DNA from 3 places in the [Clostridium] hylemonae DSM 15053 genome. Region 3 is predicted to be linked to each of the others. Evidence: predicted binding sites of a transcription regulator. Region 3 holds the regulator's gene; each other region holds the start of a gene.
What was found. The regulator HrcA, encoded in region 3, represses chaperone genes, less so after heat shock. The targets are predictions, from matches to a motif close to TGTTAGCACTCNNNNNNNNNGAGTGCTAACA.
Positions count from the first base shown of each region.

Region 1: the regulator HrcA is predicted to act here: its motif matches at 2,964-2,994, upstream of LAJLEIBI_RS11010 (co-chaperone GroES).
Region 2: the regulator HrcA is predicted to act here: its motif matches at 3,060-3,090, upstream of clpB (ATP-dependent chaperone ClpB).

Region 1 covers NZ_CP036524.1:2,368,640-2,373,953, forward strand. The annotation lists gene guaB (IMP dehydrogenase) at 1-266, opposite strand, end outside; gene LAJLEIBI_RS11000 (DUF6106 family protein) at 376-864, opposite strand; gene groL (chaperonin GroEL) at 978-2,603, opposite strand; gene LAJLEIBI_RS11010 (co-chaperone GroES) at 2,652-2,936, opposite strand; gene LAJLEIBI_RS11015 (hypothetical protein) at 3,048-3,353, opposite strand; gene codY (GTP-sensing pleiotropic transcriptional regulator CodY) at 3,413-4,195, opposite strand; gene topA (type I DNA topoisomerase) at 4,263-5,314, opposite strand, start outside.
Region 2 covers NZ_CP036524.1:2,884,204-2,889,517, forward strand. The annotation lists gene LAJLEIBI_RS13475 (Y-family DNA polymerase) at 1-339, opposite strand, end outside; gene clpB (ATP-dependent chaperone ClpB) at 405-2,999, opposite strand; gene LAJLEIBI_RS13485 (GntR family transcriptional regulator) at 3,153-4,631, opposite strand; gene LAJLEIBI_RS13490 (response regulator) at 4,796-5,314, shown strand, end outside.
Region 3 covers NZ_CP036524.1:2,249,458-2,254,771, reverse strand. The annotation lists gene LAJLEIBI_RS10455 (ABC transporter permease) at 12-857, opposite strand; gene LAJLEIBI_RS10450 (ABC transporter ATP-binding protein) at 859-1,587, opposite strand; gene LAJLEIBI_RS10445 (hypothetical protein) at 1,763-2,056, shown strand; gene hrcA (heat-inducible transcriptional repressor HrcA) at 2,324-3,367, shown strand; gene grpE (nucleotide exchange factor GrpE) at 3,373-4,068, shown strand; gene dnaK (molecular chaperone DnaK) at 4,106-5,314, shown strand, end outside.

The DNA of each region.
Region 1 (5,314 bases), 120 kb from region 3:
GACCGCTTAACCTTGTCCACTTCCTCCGCCTGCTGTTCGATAGGCATATTCTTGTGTACGATACCGATGCCCCCCTGTCTCGCCATGGCGATCGCCATACGGTGCTCCGTTACCGTATCCATGCCGGCGCTCATCATCGGTATGTTCAGCTTAATATTCTTCGTCAGGTATGTTGACAAATCAACTTGGTTTGGAATCACTTCTGAATATCCTGGTACGAGCAGAACGTCATCAAATGTAATACCTTCTCCAATAATTTTTCCCATGAAATTTTATCCTCTCTTTCTTCCATCTGTTGTTATGATTTAACTGCTATAATAACCAATTATACCCTTACTTGTCAACCGCTTTTTCATTTCTTTTTGCCGTACCATGCTACTGGACAACTTTTCTCGGAGCGAGCATCTTAAACCCTTCTATGATCGTATCATTCGGTTCAAATATAACTTTCTTCTTCTGTCCCCTGTCGATGACCACCAGCGCATAGAGCCTTGCCCCCTCGTTTCTGGAACTGAAGTCAAAGGTCTTTGCATCCGCGTGCTGACGCAGTTCCAGTTCCTTTACAGGCGCCAGAAGCTCCAGATCATTGACGTGTGCGGAGAACACTCTCTTTCTCTTCGCCTTATTCATGATCTTATCGATATCCAGATCCCCGTTCACGAACAGATATTCATATTCCACATTCATCCGCCTGAACATGAAGACGTCCAGCACGACCATTCCCACCGGCAGAATGATCCCGAAAGGAAACATAAAGACAATAAGCACCGATACTATCGTGAGCGCCGCGAGCAGCGCCTTAAAAAATACATCTTTCATATCCGTTCTTTTCTTCACCAGTTGTTCCGTATAATAATCGCTCATCTGCAAATCCTCCAAATTAATAGGTGTAATTATTGTAACACATATTATGGCAAAAAGAAAACTCCTCGTAAGAGGAGTTTTCAAAACTTTCATACTTTAGCGGTATGCGCGGATTACATCATTCCCATTCCGCCTGCGCCGCCTGCCGGCATAGCCGGTACGTCTTCTTTGATATTAGCCACTACCGACTCTGTGGTGAGCAGTGTGGATGCAACGCTTGTCGCGTTCTGAAGCGCGCTTCTTGTAACCTTTGCCGGATCCAGGATTCCGTTCTCTACCATGTCTACATATTCTTCTGCCAGCACATCAAACCCTGTTCCTGTCTTGGATTCATTTACTTTATTGATAATTACGGAGCCTTCCAGTCCTGCGTTGGCCGCGATGTGGAAAAGCGGAGCTTCCAGTGCTTTCAATACGACATTTGCGCCTGTCTTCTCGTCTCCGGTAAGCTTCTGTGCCAGCGCCTCAACTTCTTTCGCCGCATGAATGTATGCAGAACCGCCGCCTGCGATGATACCTTCCTCCACAGCCGCTCTTGTTGCCGCGAGAGCATCTTCCATGCGCAGTTTTGCTTCCTTCATCTCTGTCTCTGTAGCTGCTCCTACACGGATGACCGCAACGCCGCCTGCCAGTTTTGCAAGTCTTTCCTGTAATTTTTCTCTGTCAAAATCAGATGTTGTCTCTTCGATCTGTTTTTTGATCTGAGATACTCTGTCCGCGATTTTGTCTTTATCGCCCATGCCGTCAACGATAACTGTATTTTCTTTCTGAACCTTTACAGATTTCGCGCGTCCAAGCTGGTCTAACGTCGTCTCCTTCAGGTCAAGGCCGAGTTCTTCTGAGATCACCTGTCCGCCTGTGAGGATCGCGATATCCTGAAGCATTTCTTTTCTTCTGTCTCCGTATCCCGGTGCTTTTACAGCCGCAACATTGAATGTTCCGCGCAGTTTGTTTACGATCAGAGTTGTGAGCGCCTCTCCTTCGATATCCTCTGCGATGAGCAGAAGTCTTGCGCCGGACTGTACGACCTGTTCAAGCAGCGGAAGGATCTCCTGAATGTTGGAAATCTTCTTGTCTGTAATGAGAATATACGGATCTTCCAGATTTGCTTCCATCTTATCCATATCAGTTGCCATATAAGCGGAGATATATCCGCGGTCAAACTGCATACCTTCTACAAGGTCGAGTTCTGTCTTCATCGTCTTGGATTCTTCGATCGTGATAACGCCGTCATTGGAGACTTTCTCCATTGCGTCTGCAACCATCTCGCCGACCTCCTGGTCTCCAGCGGAGATAGCGGCAACCTTTGCGATCTGCTCTTTGTCCTTGATCTTGCTGGACATGCCCGCGATAGCTTCCACAGCAGTGTCTGTTGCTTTCTTCATGCCCTTGCGCAGAATGATCGGATTGGCGCCTGCGGCCAGGTTCTTGATCCCTTCATGTACCATCGCCTGAGCAAGTACGGTAGCTGTCGTTGTTCCGTCACCAGCCACATCGTTTGTCTTGGATGCAACTTCTTTGATAAGCTGTGCCCCCATGTTTTCAAATGCATCTTCCAGCTCGATCTCTTTCGCGATCGTCACACCGTCGTTTGTGATGAGCGGCGCGCCGAATGATTTGTCAAGAACTACGTTGCGTCCTTTTGGTCCAAGTGTGACTCTGACAGTGTCTGCCAGCTGGTTTACTCCTGATTCTAATGCTGCTCTTGCTTCAGCGCCGTATTTGATTTCCTTTGCCATAATGATCTGCCTCCTAAATTATATTAATGTTCAACATGCTTCAAGCTTCTACTTAAGTATTGCCAGGATATCATCCTGCTTTACGATAATATACTCTTCTTCGTCAACTTCAACGGATGTTCCGGCATATTTGGAATAAATAACCTGCTGCCCTTCTTCTACGTTCATCTGGACTTCTTTGCCGTCCACTACCCCACCAGGCCCTACTGCTACTACTTCAGCCTGCTGCGGCTTTTCTTTTGACTGACCCGGTAATACGATACCTGACTTTGTAGTCTCTTCTGCAACTAATTGTTTCAATACAACTCTGTCTCCCAATGGTACTAATTTCATATTTATTCCTCCTTGTTATTATCTATTTGTCAGCACTCACAAAAAGAGAGTGCTAAAAGACTCTAGATATAAAATAGCACTCTCTTTTTATTTTGTCAACACACTTTATATTTAGTTTAGAACTTTTTTATAAAATCCATTCCTGAGCCGGAATACCATCACCCGTCCGAGCTTGTTCCAATACCGCTCCGTCATACTTCCGCTGCACTCGATCAGGCCTTCCTCCCCCGCTATCGTGCATTTGTATATGCCGTCCAGGGAAAATACCGGAAGCTCCGTCTGCTTTGATAATAAATATATCCGTTCTTCCTCTGGTTTATACGTGATTATTTCGCACTGATAAACAGTCTCATCAAAAAAGCCCTCATCGAGTATCATCCGCTCCATCTGTATGTCCACAGGCCTTCCCTCGTACATAATAACTTGCTCCCTTCAAAATAAGGGTATCAGTTTCCCGATACCCTTTTATTTCTATCCTATTTCATCCGCTCAGCCTTGATCCGCTCAAGTTCTGTGAATACATAGTCGTTCACTACTTTGATGTAAGTGCCCTTCATGCCCGAAGACCGGGATTCTATGACGCCTGCGCTTTCAAACTTGCGCAGCGCGTTGACGATAACAGACCGTGTGATCCCGACTCTGTCCGCGATCTTGCTCGCCACAAGAATGCCCTCCGTGCCGTCCAGCTCTTCAAAAATATGAATGATAGCCTCCAGCTCCGAATAAGAGAGCGTGCTTATGGCAGACTGCACGATATGCTCCTTGCGCGTCTCTTCCGCACTCTCTTCATTGACGGACCTGAGCATCTCAAGCCCTACGACCGTAGTCCCGTATTCACTCAGAATAATATCGTCGATCTCATACATCTCATCATTTTTGTAAATAAACAAGGTGCCAAGTCTCTCACCCGCAATATCGATAGGCGTGATGATCGCCTGATAACCTCTCACCGCATCTTCGGAAAACCCGAGCGTCTGAAGGTTCACGTTCTCTTTTGTAGAAAGTATGCTCAGCAGGCGTTCGTTGAGCATCTCATCGATATGCTTCCCGACTTCCTGTTCGATCAGTTCTTTGATGACAGGCACTCCGTCCGCTCTGCTCCCGCCGAGTATCTTTCCTTTTTTACTCACCACCAGCACGTTAGATTCTAATATCTCTGTGAGCACCTCACATATATCATTAAAGACAACTTTGCTGGAATTATTATTATGAAGTAATTTATTGATTTTTCTGGTTTTATCTAACAATTGTACACTCATTCACATTCCTCCATCCTTTGAATGCTATATTATCATACAATTCATTTTTTTTCAATCAATTCCCTAATTATTTTTTATTATTTTCCTTATTTTCTACATAACCGCATTTTTCACTGCCACAGAGCAGTTTATTTCCTTTTTCTACCATATAACTTCCGCAGCGCGGACACTTCTTTGTGGACGGTTTCTGCCATGACATGAACTCGCAGTCCGGATTGTCTTCGCAGCCGTAATATTTTCTTCCTTTTTTCGTCTTGCGGATGACTACATCCTTACCGCACACCGGACAGGGAACGCCTATTTTTTCAAGGTAAGGCTTTGTATTTCTGCAGTCCGGGAAGCCCGGGCAGGCAAGAAAACGCCCGTGAGGTCCATATTTTATGACCATATTCCGGCCGCACAGGTCGCAGATGACATCCGTCACTTCATCCTCGATCTTGACTTTCTCAAGTTCTTCCTCTGCAAGCTTCACCGCAGCTTCCAGATCCGGATAAAAATTCTCTATTATCGTCTTCCACTTAACTTTGCCCTCTGCCACTCCGTCCAGCAGGCTCTCCATGTTGGCCGTAAAATTGACGTCTACGATACTCGGGAATGACTGCTTCATCATATTGTTTACCACTTCGCCCAGCTCCGTGATATACAGGTTCTTATTTTCTTTTGCCACATAGCGCCTTGCTATGATCGTGGAGATGGTCGGCGCATACGTACTCGGACGGCCGATCCCAAGTTCCTCCAGCGTCTTAACGAGACCGGCTTCTGTGTAATGTGCCGGCGGCTGTGTAAAATGCTGCTTTGTATCAAAGCTTTCTCTCGTGAGCTTTGAGTTCATATCCAGTCCTTTGAGCAGCACATTTCCTGTCTCTTTCTCTTCATCCGCCTCTGTGTAGACTGATCGGAATCCTTCAAACACCACCTTTGATGCAGCCACCGTAAAGCGGTAATCTCCGGCGGCTATCTTCACTGAGGTCGTCTCATACTTCGCCGGCTGCATTCTGCTGGCTACAAACCGTTTCCACACAAGCTGGTAGAGGCGGAACTGGTCTCTTGTGAGAGATTCTTTCATAGCCGCAGGCGTCCTCGTCACATCGGAAGGACGTATCGCCTCATGGGCGTCCT
Region 2 (5,314 bases), 630 kb from region 3:
ACACTCGTCAACGCTCACCTGCTCTATATCCGGCGTATATGTCCGAAGAAATGTCATCATCTGGCTGCTGTACTCATGATACAGCTTATGATCCGGCGGCTCCATGTGCAGACTTGCGCACTTGCGAAAGGCATTCGCGACAGGTTCTCCCGTCCGAATGCCGAACTTTTTTGCAGGCAGCGACTTTGCCAGTACCACACCGTGGCGGGACTCCTGGTTCCCGCCGATAATAGCCGGTATGGTCCTGATGTCTGTCTCTGCTCCATTTTTTAATTGTTCTACAGCCGTCCAGCTCAAATAAGCTGAATTTACATCTATATGAAATACGATACGACGCATGCCCCAACCTCCTGAGAAACCGCTTCCTCCTGTGCTGCTTTTATTCTAGCATGCAGAACATACGTTTACAAGAGATTCTTCCGGGCGCCTGCCGCAAGTTTCCCGTTTTCCACATCGATCACGATGGTCTCCCCCGCCCCGATGTCTCCCTGAAGCATCAGCTTAGCGGCCAGTGTCTCCACATTCTTCTGAAGGTACCGTTTCAGGGGCCTTGCCCCGTAGGTAGGATCATAACCGCCCTCAACGACCATATTCTTTGCAGCCTCGGTAAGAGAGATCGATATCTCCTTGTCCGCAAGCCGTTTATTTACATCTTCCGTCAATAAATCTATGATGGCGTAGATATTTTCCTTTGTCAGCGGCTTGAACATTATCATTTCATCCAGCCGGTTCAGGAACTCCGGCCTGAAATGTGCCCTTAAGTCGTCCATCACCGCATTCTGGCTCTCCTGGCTTATATTGCCGGCTTCATCGATTCCGTCCAGCAGGTATGCCGAACCAATATTGGACGTCATAATAAGAATGGTATTTTTAAAGTCCACCGTGCGTCCCTGGGAATCTGTGATCCGCCCGTCGTCCAGCACCTGAAGCAGTACATTAAACACATCCGGATGCGCTTTTTCCACCTCGTCAAAGAGCACGACCGAATACGGTTTCCTCCTGACTGCCTCCGTGAGCTGGCCGCCCTCGTCATAACCGACATATCCCGGAGGCGCTCCGATCAGTCTGGATACGGAATACTTCTCCATATATTCACTCATGTCGATACGCACCATATTGTTCTCGTCGTCAAAGAGGCTTTCTGCCAGCGCCTTGGCCAGCTCCGTCTTGCCGACGCCTGTCGGGCCGAGGAAAAGGAAAGAGCCTATCGGTTTTCCCGGGTCTTTGATCCCGGCTTTGGAACGGATGATCGCCTCTGTGACAAGCTCCACCCCTTCTTCCTGTCCGATGACACGCCTGTGAAGCTCATCTGCCAGATGAAGCGTCTTGCTCCGCTCGCTTTCGTTCAGCCTTGCGACCGGAATGCCGGTCCATCTTGACACGATCCTTGCGATCTCTTCGTCGGTCACACTTTCATGGACGAGGGATCTCTCCTCATCTTTTATTTTGCCCTCTTCCTCCTCCAGCTGCTTTTTAAGCTGCGGCAGCCTTCCGTACTGAAGCTCCGCGGCCTTTTCCAGATCATAGGACTGTTGTGCCTTCTGGATCTCCTTGTTCACCTGCTCTATCTCTTCGCGCACCTTCTGTACCCGCTCTACTTTGACCTTCTCATTGTCCCACTGCGCTTTCTTTCCCGCAAATTGTTCCCGAAGCTCCGCAAGCTCCTGCTGAAGGTGTCCAAGCCTGTCTTTACTCAGGCGGTCCTCCTCTTTCTTTAGCGCCGCCTCTTCAATCTCCAGCTGCATGATCTTCCGCTGCAGTTCATCCAGTTCCGCCGGCATGGAATCCAGCTCCGTCTTGATAAGCGCACATGCCTCATCCACAAGATCGATCGCCTTGTCCGGGAGAAAACGGTCCGAGATATACCGGTCAGAGAGCGTGGCTGCCGCCACGAGGGCTCCGTCTGTGATCTTTACTCCGTGGAACACTTCATATCTCTCTTTTAATCCGCGGAGGATGGATATGGCGTCTTCCACCGTCGGCTCATCTACGAGTACCGGCTGGAAACGCCGCTCCAGAGCCGCGTCTTTTTCTATATACTGGCGGTATTCGTCCAGTGTGGTGGCGCCGATACAGTGAAGCTCGCCTCTTGCAAGCATCGGCTTCAGCATATTTCCGGCGTCCATAGCTCCGTCTGTCTTTCCCGCGCCTACGATCGTGTGCAGCTCATCGATGAACAGTATGATCTTCCCGTCGCTGTTCTTCACTTCCTCCAGCACTGCTTTCAGACGTTCCTCAAACTCACCGCGGTATTTGGCGCCGGCCACAAGAGCGCCCATGTCCAGCGAAAATATCGTCTTATCCTTCAGCGCCTCCGGGACATCTCCCCTCACGATACGCTGCGCCAGCCCCTCCACAACCGCCGTCTTGCCGACTCCCGGCTCTCCGATAAGCACGGGGTTGTTTTTTGTCTTCCGGGACAGAATGCGGACAAGATTGCGAATCTCCGAATCTCTGCCGATCACCGGGTCCAGCTTCTGGTCTCTGGCCCGTTCCACCAGATCAGAGCCATATTTATTCAGCGTGTCATACGTTGCCTCCGGGTTATCGCTCGTGACTTTCTGGCTTCCTCTCACTGTTGCAAGCGCCTGAAGAAACAGATCCCTCTTTATTCCGAGCTCCCGGAAGATCACCTTCAATTCTTTGTTCGGATATTTCAGAAGAGAGAGGAACAGGTGCTCAACAGACACATACTCATCCCCCATCTGCTTTGCCTCATCTTCTGCATGAATGAGCGCTTTGTTGAGATCCTGGCCGACAAAAGCCTGACCGCCCTGCACCTTCGTGCGCTTGCGGAGTCCTTCCTCCACACGGTTGATAAAGACGGTCTTCTCTACACCCATCTTTTCCATCAGTTTCAGTATGAGACTGTCATCCTGCACGAGCAGCGCATAGAGCAGGTGCTCCTGCTCGATCTCCTGATTGCCGTACTCCATTGCAGTGCGCTCGCAGTCCTGCACAGCCTGAAGTGACTTCTGCGTAAATTTATTTATATTCATAGTGACTACCTCCTCACCTGCGTAGTTCTTTATTTGTTCTATTCGTACTATAACAAATATTGTCAGCACTGTCAAGCCTCGAGTGCTAATTGAATTATAAAAAAATTGTGAAGCTTCATTTTTTAATACTTCACAATCTTTTCCGTACCTTTTTCATAAATCTTTTTTTACATCCGTGAGCATAAGGCGGATAGAGATGGATGACCGCAGTTCCCCCTCGTATATTTTGTTCCGGCGCAGATAAACTTCCACCATTGGAAATTCTTTTAAGAGTTTTTCCTTGACGAGGACTGCGCAGCGGGCGTACTCTCCCTCCCTGAGCGCCTGTATGAGCGCATCTGTAAGCTGTACATCTGCCAGTTCCAGTTCCGTTGTCTCATTCTTCGACCCCCGCAGAGGATAGCCCCAGAGAAACAGGCCGAATATCCTGGCATATATTTCTCTCACGCTCGATAACGTACTATACCGCGCCGTCCAGATCAGCATGTGCCAGAGCGACTTTGCGCACTGACCTGTATTCCTGTTTTCCTCCAGACAGTCAAGCAGTTCTTCTCTCTCACTTTGCCTCATCTCCACAAGAAGTCTGCCGAGTACCTCCTCGCAGGAATAGATGAGCAATTCAAAAGACTGGAAGAAAAGGGCAAGATTCTGCCGTACGGCCAGACTTGACAGGTCAGGTTCCCGGCAGCGCTTCCCCATGGAAAAGATGCGGGTCCCGACCCCATTGACAGACTCTGCGGCTCCTACCTGGTTCAACACATTGATGGTCCGGCGCACCGTGCTGAGCGACACATTGAATCTCTGAGCCATCTTTTCATAGGAAGGAAGGTATTCCCGCTCTCTGAACTCTCCCATATAGATCTCATATAATATACGGATCGCCAGACTGCAGCAGAGCTGAGGACGTTCGCGGTAGATCCTCCACACAAAAGAGACCTGTTCCTTCCCGGGCCTGTGCCGGACGACCGGTTCCAGATAGGCGGCCACCCGGCTGACGTCGCCTCTCTGATATTCAATAAGAGAATTCCGCACAATATCCCACTTTTTTTCCTGCGCCGCCGCAAGGAGTGTGTTCATTCTCTGACGGACCAGTTCCGCGTCATAGCAGAACTGACACTGTTTCATCCTGGCAAACGGGAATCCCCAGAACAATGTGATTTCCCAAAAAAGATTCAGCGCCAGAGGATTCTCTGCCTTCTGCAGTATATAACGGAAAAACTGCATCAGATCCTCGGCAAAAGCCCGCTTTGCAAGCTTACGGACATACTGAAAATCTTCAGGGACCATCCGGCGCATTCCTTCCATCATTATGGGAACAAGTATAAGCTCAGATGATTCATAGAGATCAAAAAATGCTTCCCACCGCTCGGAATAAAAATGTACTGCGAAATCGCCGAACTCCTCCTTACTCTGCTGAAAGATAACTTTCGTCGCCTGCCCGTTGCGCATCGAGATATAGCCCTCCGCCCGCAGCCGGCGCAAAGCAGCCTTGACGGTCTGGTCGCTGACATTAAATTCATGGCACAGTATGTCGATGGCGGGCAGCGTATCGCCGTATCGGTAATATCCGAACCGAAAACGCAGAAAAAAGTATTCATATATCAGATTAGAAAATTGTGTGCCCTCTTTCAACTCTGTTGTCTCTCCTTTGTATATAGTAAGTATTATTTTATCATTTTTCCAAATAAAATACTATAAGTCCATTGAGAATCATCAGGTGATATGCTATGCTTTAAAGAAGATAACATGAACAAGGTTGTGATGGAAAATACAATACATTAGGAGGACTTTTTAAAATGACAGATCAGGGGAATGAAATCTTCTCAGAAGGCAGCAAGACAAATTTTACTCCGGCTGATTATGAGTACAGCACACTTATGCGGCTTTTAGGTGTCAGCGTGAGCAAGCATCTGCTGGATGAACATTTTACGCTTGTCTGGGCCAATGAATTTTACTATGAATTCACAGGCTGGTCAAAAGAAGAATACGAGACCACATTTCACAACCGTCCTGACCTGTACTATAAGAAGGATCCAAAGGAATGGCAGGAACTTACAAATGTAGTTTATAACGCTATCGCAGCCGGGGAAAAAGGATATAAACTTCTCTCACGGTTCCGGAGGAAAAACGGAGATTATATCTGGATACAGCTTTCTACTCAATTCTCTGATGAGTATATAGACGGGCATCAGGTCGCCTATACCGTTATGACCAATATAGACGATGTAGTGCGTATGCAGAAAGAGCAGTCTGTCACCTATGAAAGCCTGCCCGGCTTTGTGGCAAAATACAGAATCGACCCCCATCTCAACCTG
Region 3 (5,314 bases):
CATCTCTTTTCTTATTTGATATCCCGTTTCTGAAAGCTGACGATGCCGATAATCGCTGCGGCAGCCAGAAAGCACACGGCGACTGTGACGCCGCGTATGGCGGTCGCCCGGGTAAGCCCGGCGGACACGGCGGTCATATTTGTGTCTATGAGGTAGTTCGACAGTGTGGCGGTTATGTGGAACAGCTTTTTGAGAAGCATCTCTCCTAGCATGACAAGAAGTGAGATGAATTCAAGAAAGCATATATTCGCCGCAAGTGAACCGCCGTTTTGCCGGATGAGCATACTGAACATGACAAAGATAGATACAAAGGCGCTTCCGAGCAGCAGTTCAATCCCCGCGGCTTTAAAAAATTCGGGCCAGTAGCCGGCGGATATGTCGCCAAAGCCCCAGAGCGCAGATGAAACGGCAGTTGAGACAGCGGCATATATGAGTGTAAATACGACACCCGTGATGATGCATACGATAAGTTTTGATAAATAGATCTTGCCGCGGCTGTAATTCCTGGAAGCGATATTTTTGATCGTACCGTTATTAAATTCACTTCCGACAAAGAGGGAGACGAGCACTGCAAGCAAAAGTGTCGTGTTGCCGGCGAAGAAAGAGAGCAGCTGCCCGGAGGCGCTCAGTTCATCGTAGCTTGCCGGCACGCCTTCCGTCGTTATATTTACCCCGTTATCATCCAGCGCTTTCTGCTGCTGTTCCATCTGTGCGGACATCTGATCTCCGGCGATCTTGTAGGTGAAATCCAACAGGAAGACCGAAGCGGCGGCGAGCACGACGGTCACGATCAGGCATACCCAGAAATATTTTGCCTTCCCTAATTTATAAAAGTCATTTCTAAGCAAGTTCCTCATCTTACATACCTCCTATTCTTTTTAAGAAATAATCTTCCAGATCCATGGACTTATGAGGGTCAGAGCCGTGGCAGCGCTCCCACAGTTCGTCCTCTGTGAATTCTTCGATCAGTTTCCCCTGATGTATTATGCCGTATCTCGTGGCAAACTTGGACAACTCCCCCAGAATGTGGCTTGAAATAAGGACTGTGATCTCCCGTTCCTTATTTAACTTAAGGATCAGTTCACGGATCTCCTTTATGCCTTCCGGGTCCAGTCCGTTAGTCGGCTCGTCGAGGATGAGCAGTTCCGGGCTGCCGGTTAAGGCGATGGCGATGGCAAGCCGCTGGCGCATTCCGAGAGAAAAGTTTTTGGCTTTTTTCTTTCCTGTGTCGTCAAGGCCTACAAGCGCCAGAATCTCGTCCGCCTGGGCGGTGTCTTCTCCCTGAAGCCTGCACTGAGCGATCAGATTCTCCCGGGCGGTCATGCCGGGATAAAATGCGGGAGATTCGATGACTGTGCCGATCTTCCTGCGGCCTTCGAGAAGGTCGGGCTTTCCAAACAGAAGGATATTTCCGTCGCTTGGCGCGGCGAGACCGGTGATCATCCGGATGAGGGTAGTCTTTCCGGCTCCGTTTTTTCCGATAAACCCGTAGATGTCACCTTTATGTATCGTCATAGAAAGATCACTGACTACAGGGCGGCTGCCGTACCGTTTTGTGATATGGTTCGTTCTCAGTATAACACTCATGTAAATGCCTCCTTTATGTGTATTGCAAATTGTACTATTGATTTAGTACAATAATATAATAGTACAGAAGAAAAGTCAAGTGTAATTTTAAAATGTGGAAGCGCCATTGAGTTTTACGGACAATACAGGTATAATGATTTTATGAGAACGAAACAAGATCAGGAGGATATGTTATATGAAGATTTATGATTCAGTAAAAAAAGAAGAGGTTGAGATCGACGGCACAAAAGGCCTTATAAATGTAATGAAGGACGGGCGCCAGGTCGATCTGTATCTGAAGGAGAAGAAGACAGACGAGGACGGCTATCTTACATGGGATGTGGAACATTGGTCAAGTGTTGACGGAAAGCGTTTTATCCGGTGCTATTCTCTGGAAGGAAGAGTGCTCAGCGAATCGACCGGCCACAATATCTACGATCTGGAAAATGATTTTAAGCCGGAGGAGGCAGAGAGAGCGGAGCTCAGTTAAAAGGCGGCAGGTACATAGGCCATAGAAATAAAGACAGTCCGGGATAGATGAGAAATTGACAGCTATCCCGGATATTTTTGTGTCGCCCGGGCAATGAGGCTTTATGAGGTGATTTATGCGGCGCTGAATATTTTGTGTTTCAATATAAAAAAAGTATAAACAGTGTTGACAAATAAAATCTATAGTGATACATTAATAAACGAAGATATTAGCACTCGGTTTAAAAGAGTGCTAACAGGCTGAAAATCCGGTAAAGGAGGCGAATAGATGGTATCAGAACAAAGGCTGGACGAACGTAAGATGAAGATACTTCACGCGGTCATCCAGAACTATTTGGAGACCGGGGAACCGGTCGGCTCCAGAACCATTTCCAAGTACACGGACTTGAATCTCAGCTCTGCCACGATCAGAAATGAGATGTCGGATCTGGAAGAAATGGGATACATCTTGCAGCCCCATACATCGGCAGGGCGTATTCCTTCAGACCGTGGATACAGGCTCTATGTAGATATGCTGATGGAGGAGAAGGAACAGGAGCTGAATGAGATGCAGGAGCAGATGCTCGACAAGGCAGACAAGATGGAACAGCTTCTGAAACAGGCGGCAAAAGTGCTGGCCAACAGCACGAATTATGCAACCATGGTATCCACTCCGCTCAACAGCGGCAATAAAATAAAATTCCTTCAGCTCTCGCAGGTAGACGAAGAGCAGGTGATCGCAGTTATCGTGCTCGGAGGAAATGTTATCAAGAATAAGATAATCGACATGGAAGAGCCGGTCAGCAATGAGAATCTGCTGAAGCTCAATATGCTGCTTAATACGACGCTCAATGGCATGTCCATCGAAGATATCAACCTGGGACTGATCGCAAGGCTGAAAGAGCAGGCAGGTATACACAGCGAGGTCATCGGCCATGTGCTCGATGCGGTCGCGGATGTGATCCAGGTCGATGATGAGATGCAGATATACACAAGCGGCGCCACGAACATTTTCAAATATCCGGAGCTCAGCGACAAGCAGAGCGCACAGGAGATCATCAGCGCTTTTGAAGAGAAGCAGCAGCTGACAGAGCTGGTGACCCAGACACTGTCACAGGAAGACAATACGGGCATTCAGGTATATATAGGAGATGAGACGCCGGTACAGACGATGAAAGACTGCAGTGTTGTGACCGCAACCTATGAATTAGGCGAAGGGATGAAGGGCACGATAGGTATTATCGGACCGAAGAGAATGGATTATGAACATGTGCTCAAATCTATGAAAAAGCTGCAGAACGAGCTGGACCAGATGTTTCATAATAATGACTAGGAAAGGTGGAAGAACCCTTGGAAAATAATCAGGAAAACAAAAGTAAAGAAGATATGGTAAAAGAGGCAGTGGAGGAAGCGAAAAAGGCGGCATCCGAAGCAGCGGATGAGCAGCCGGAAGATCAGGAGGCCGAAGGCGCCACAGAGGCAGACGGCAAGACGGCAGAGGAGGCGGAAGACGCCAAAGATAACTGCGGGGACGAGGATTCCGACGAGGCTGAAAAGGCCGACAAAAAGATCAAAAAATTTGGCAAGAAGCCAAAGAAAGATAAAAAAGATGAAAAGATCGAGGAACTGACGGACAGACTCACCCGTCAGATGGCAGAGTTTGATAACTTCCGCAAGCGTACGGACAAAGAAAAATCACAGATGTACGAGATAGGAGCGAAAGATATCATAGAAAAGATCCTTCCGGTAGTGGATAACTTCGAGCGCGGACTTGACGCCGCAGCGGAGGAGAAGGAAAATCCGTTTGTACAGGGAATGGATAAGATCTACAAACAGCTTATGACGACGCTGGAAGAGATAGGGGTGAAGCCGATCGAGGCCGTAGGCCAGGAGTTCAACCCGGACTTCCACAATGCGGTGATGCACGTGGATGATGAGGCGCTCGGCGAGAACATTATCGCGGAGGAATTCCAGAAAGGTTATATGTACCGTGACTCTGTAGTGAGACACAGTATGGTAAAAGTAGCAAACTAACACTAAATTTGAAAATAAAAATCAGGAGGAAAAAATCATGGGCAAGATTATTGGTATTGACTTAGGAACAACAAACAGCTGTGTAGCTGTTATGGAAGGCGGACAGCCGACAGTTATCGCAAATACAGAAGGTGCAAGAACAACACCGTCTGTCGTGGCATTCACAAAGACAGGAGAACGTCTTGTAGGTGAGCCTGCAAAACGTCAGGCAGTCACAAATGCTGAGAAGACGATCTCTTCTATCAAGAGAGAGATGGGGTCTGATTACAAAGTTACGATCGACGACAAGAAGTTTTCACCGCAGGAGATCTCTGCAATGATTCTTCAGAAGCTGAAAGCCGACGCGGAAGGCTACCTCGGCGAGAAAGTAACGGAAGCGGTCATCACCGTACCTGCATACTTCAACGATGCTCAGCGCCAGGCTACAAAAGACGCAGGAAAGATCGCAGGACTTGATGTAAAGCGTATCATCAACGAGCCTACGGCAGCAGCGCTCGCTTACGGGCTTGACAATGAAAAAGAGCAGAAGATCATGGTATATGACCTGGGCGGCGGAACATTCGACGTATCTATCATTGAGATCGGCGACGGTGTCATTGAAGTATTGTCTACTGCAGGTAATAACAGACTCGGCGGCGATGACTTTGACCAGAAGATCACAGACTACATGCTGGCAGAATTTAAGAAAAATGAAGGCGTTGACCTGTCCACAGACAAGATGGCGCTCCAGAGACTGAAAGAAGCGGCAGAGAAGGCAAAGAAAGAGTTGTCCTCCGCTACAACGACAAACATCAACCTTCCGTTCATCACAGCTACATCTGAAGGACCGAAGCATTTTGATATGAACCTTACAAGAGCCAAATTCGACGAGCTGACACACGACCTTGTAGAAAAGACAGCAGAGCCGGTTAAGAGAGCGCTCTCCGACGCGGGCCTCAATTCTTCTGAACTTGGCCAGGTACTGCTTGTAGGCGGTTCTACACGTATCCCGGCTGTTCAGGAAGAGGTGAAGCGTCTGACAGGAAAAGAACCAAGTAAATCCCTGAATCCTGACGAATGTGTTGCACTCGGCGCATCCGTACAGGGCGGAAAGCTTGCCGGAGACGCAGGCGCAGGCGACGTACTTCTTCTCGACGTAACGCCGCTGTCACTGTCAATTGAGACAATGGGCGGAGTGGCTACAAGACTGATCGAGAGAAATACGACGATCCCGACAAAGAAGAGCCAGATATTCTCCACAGCCGCA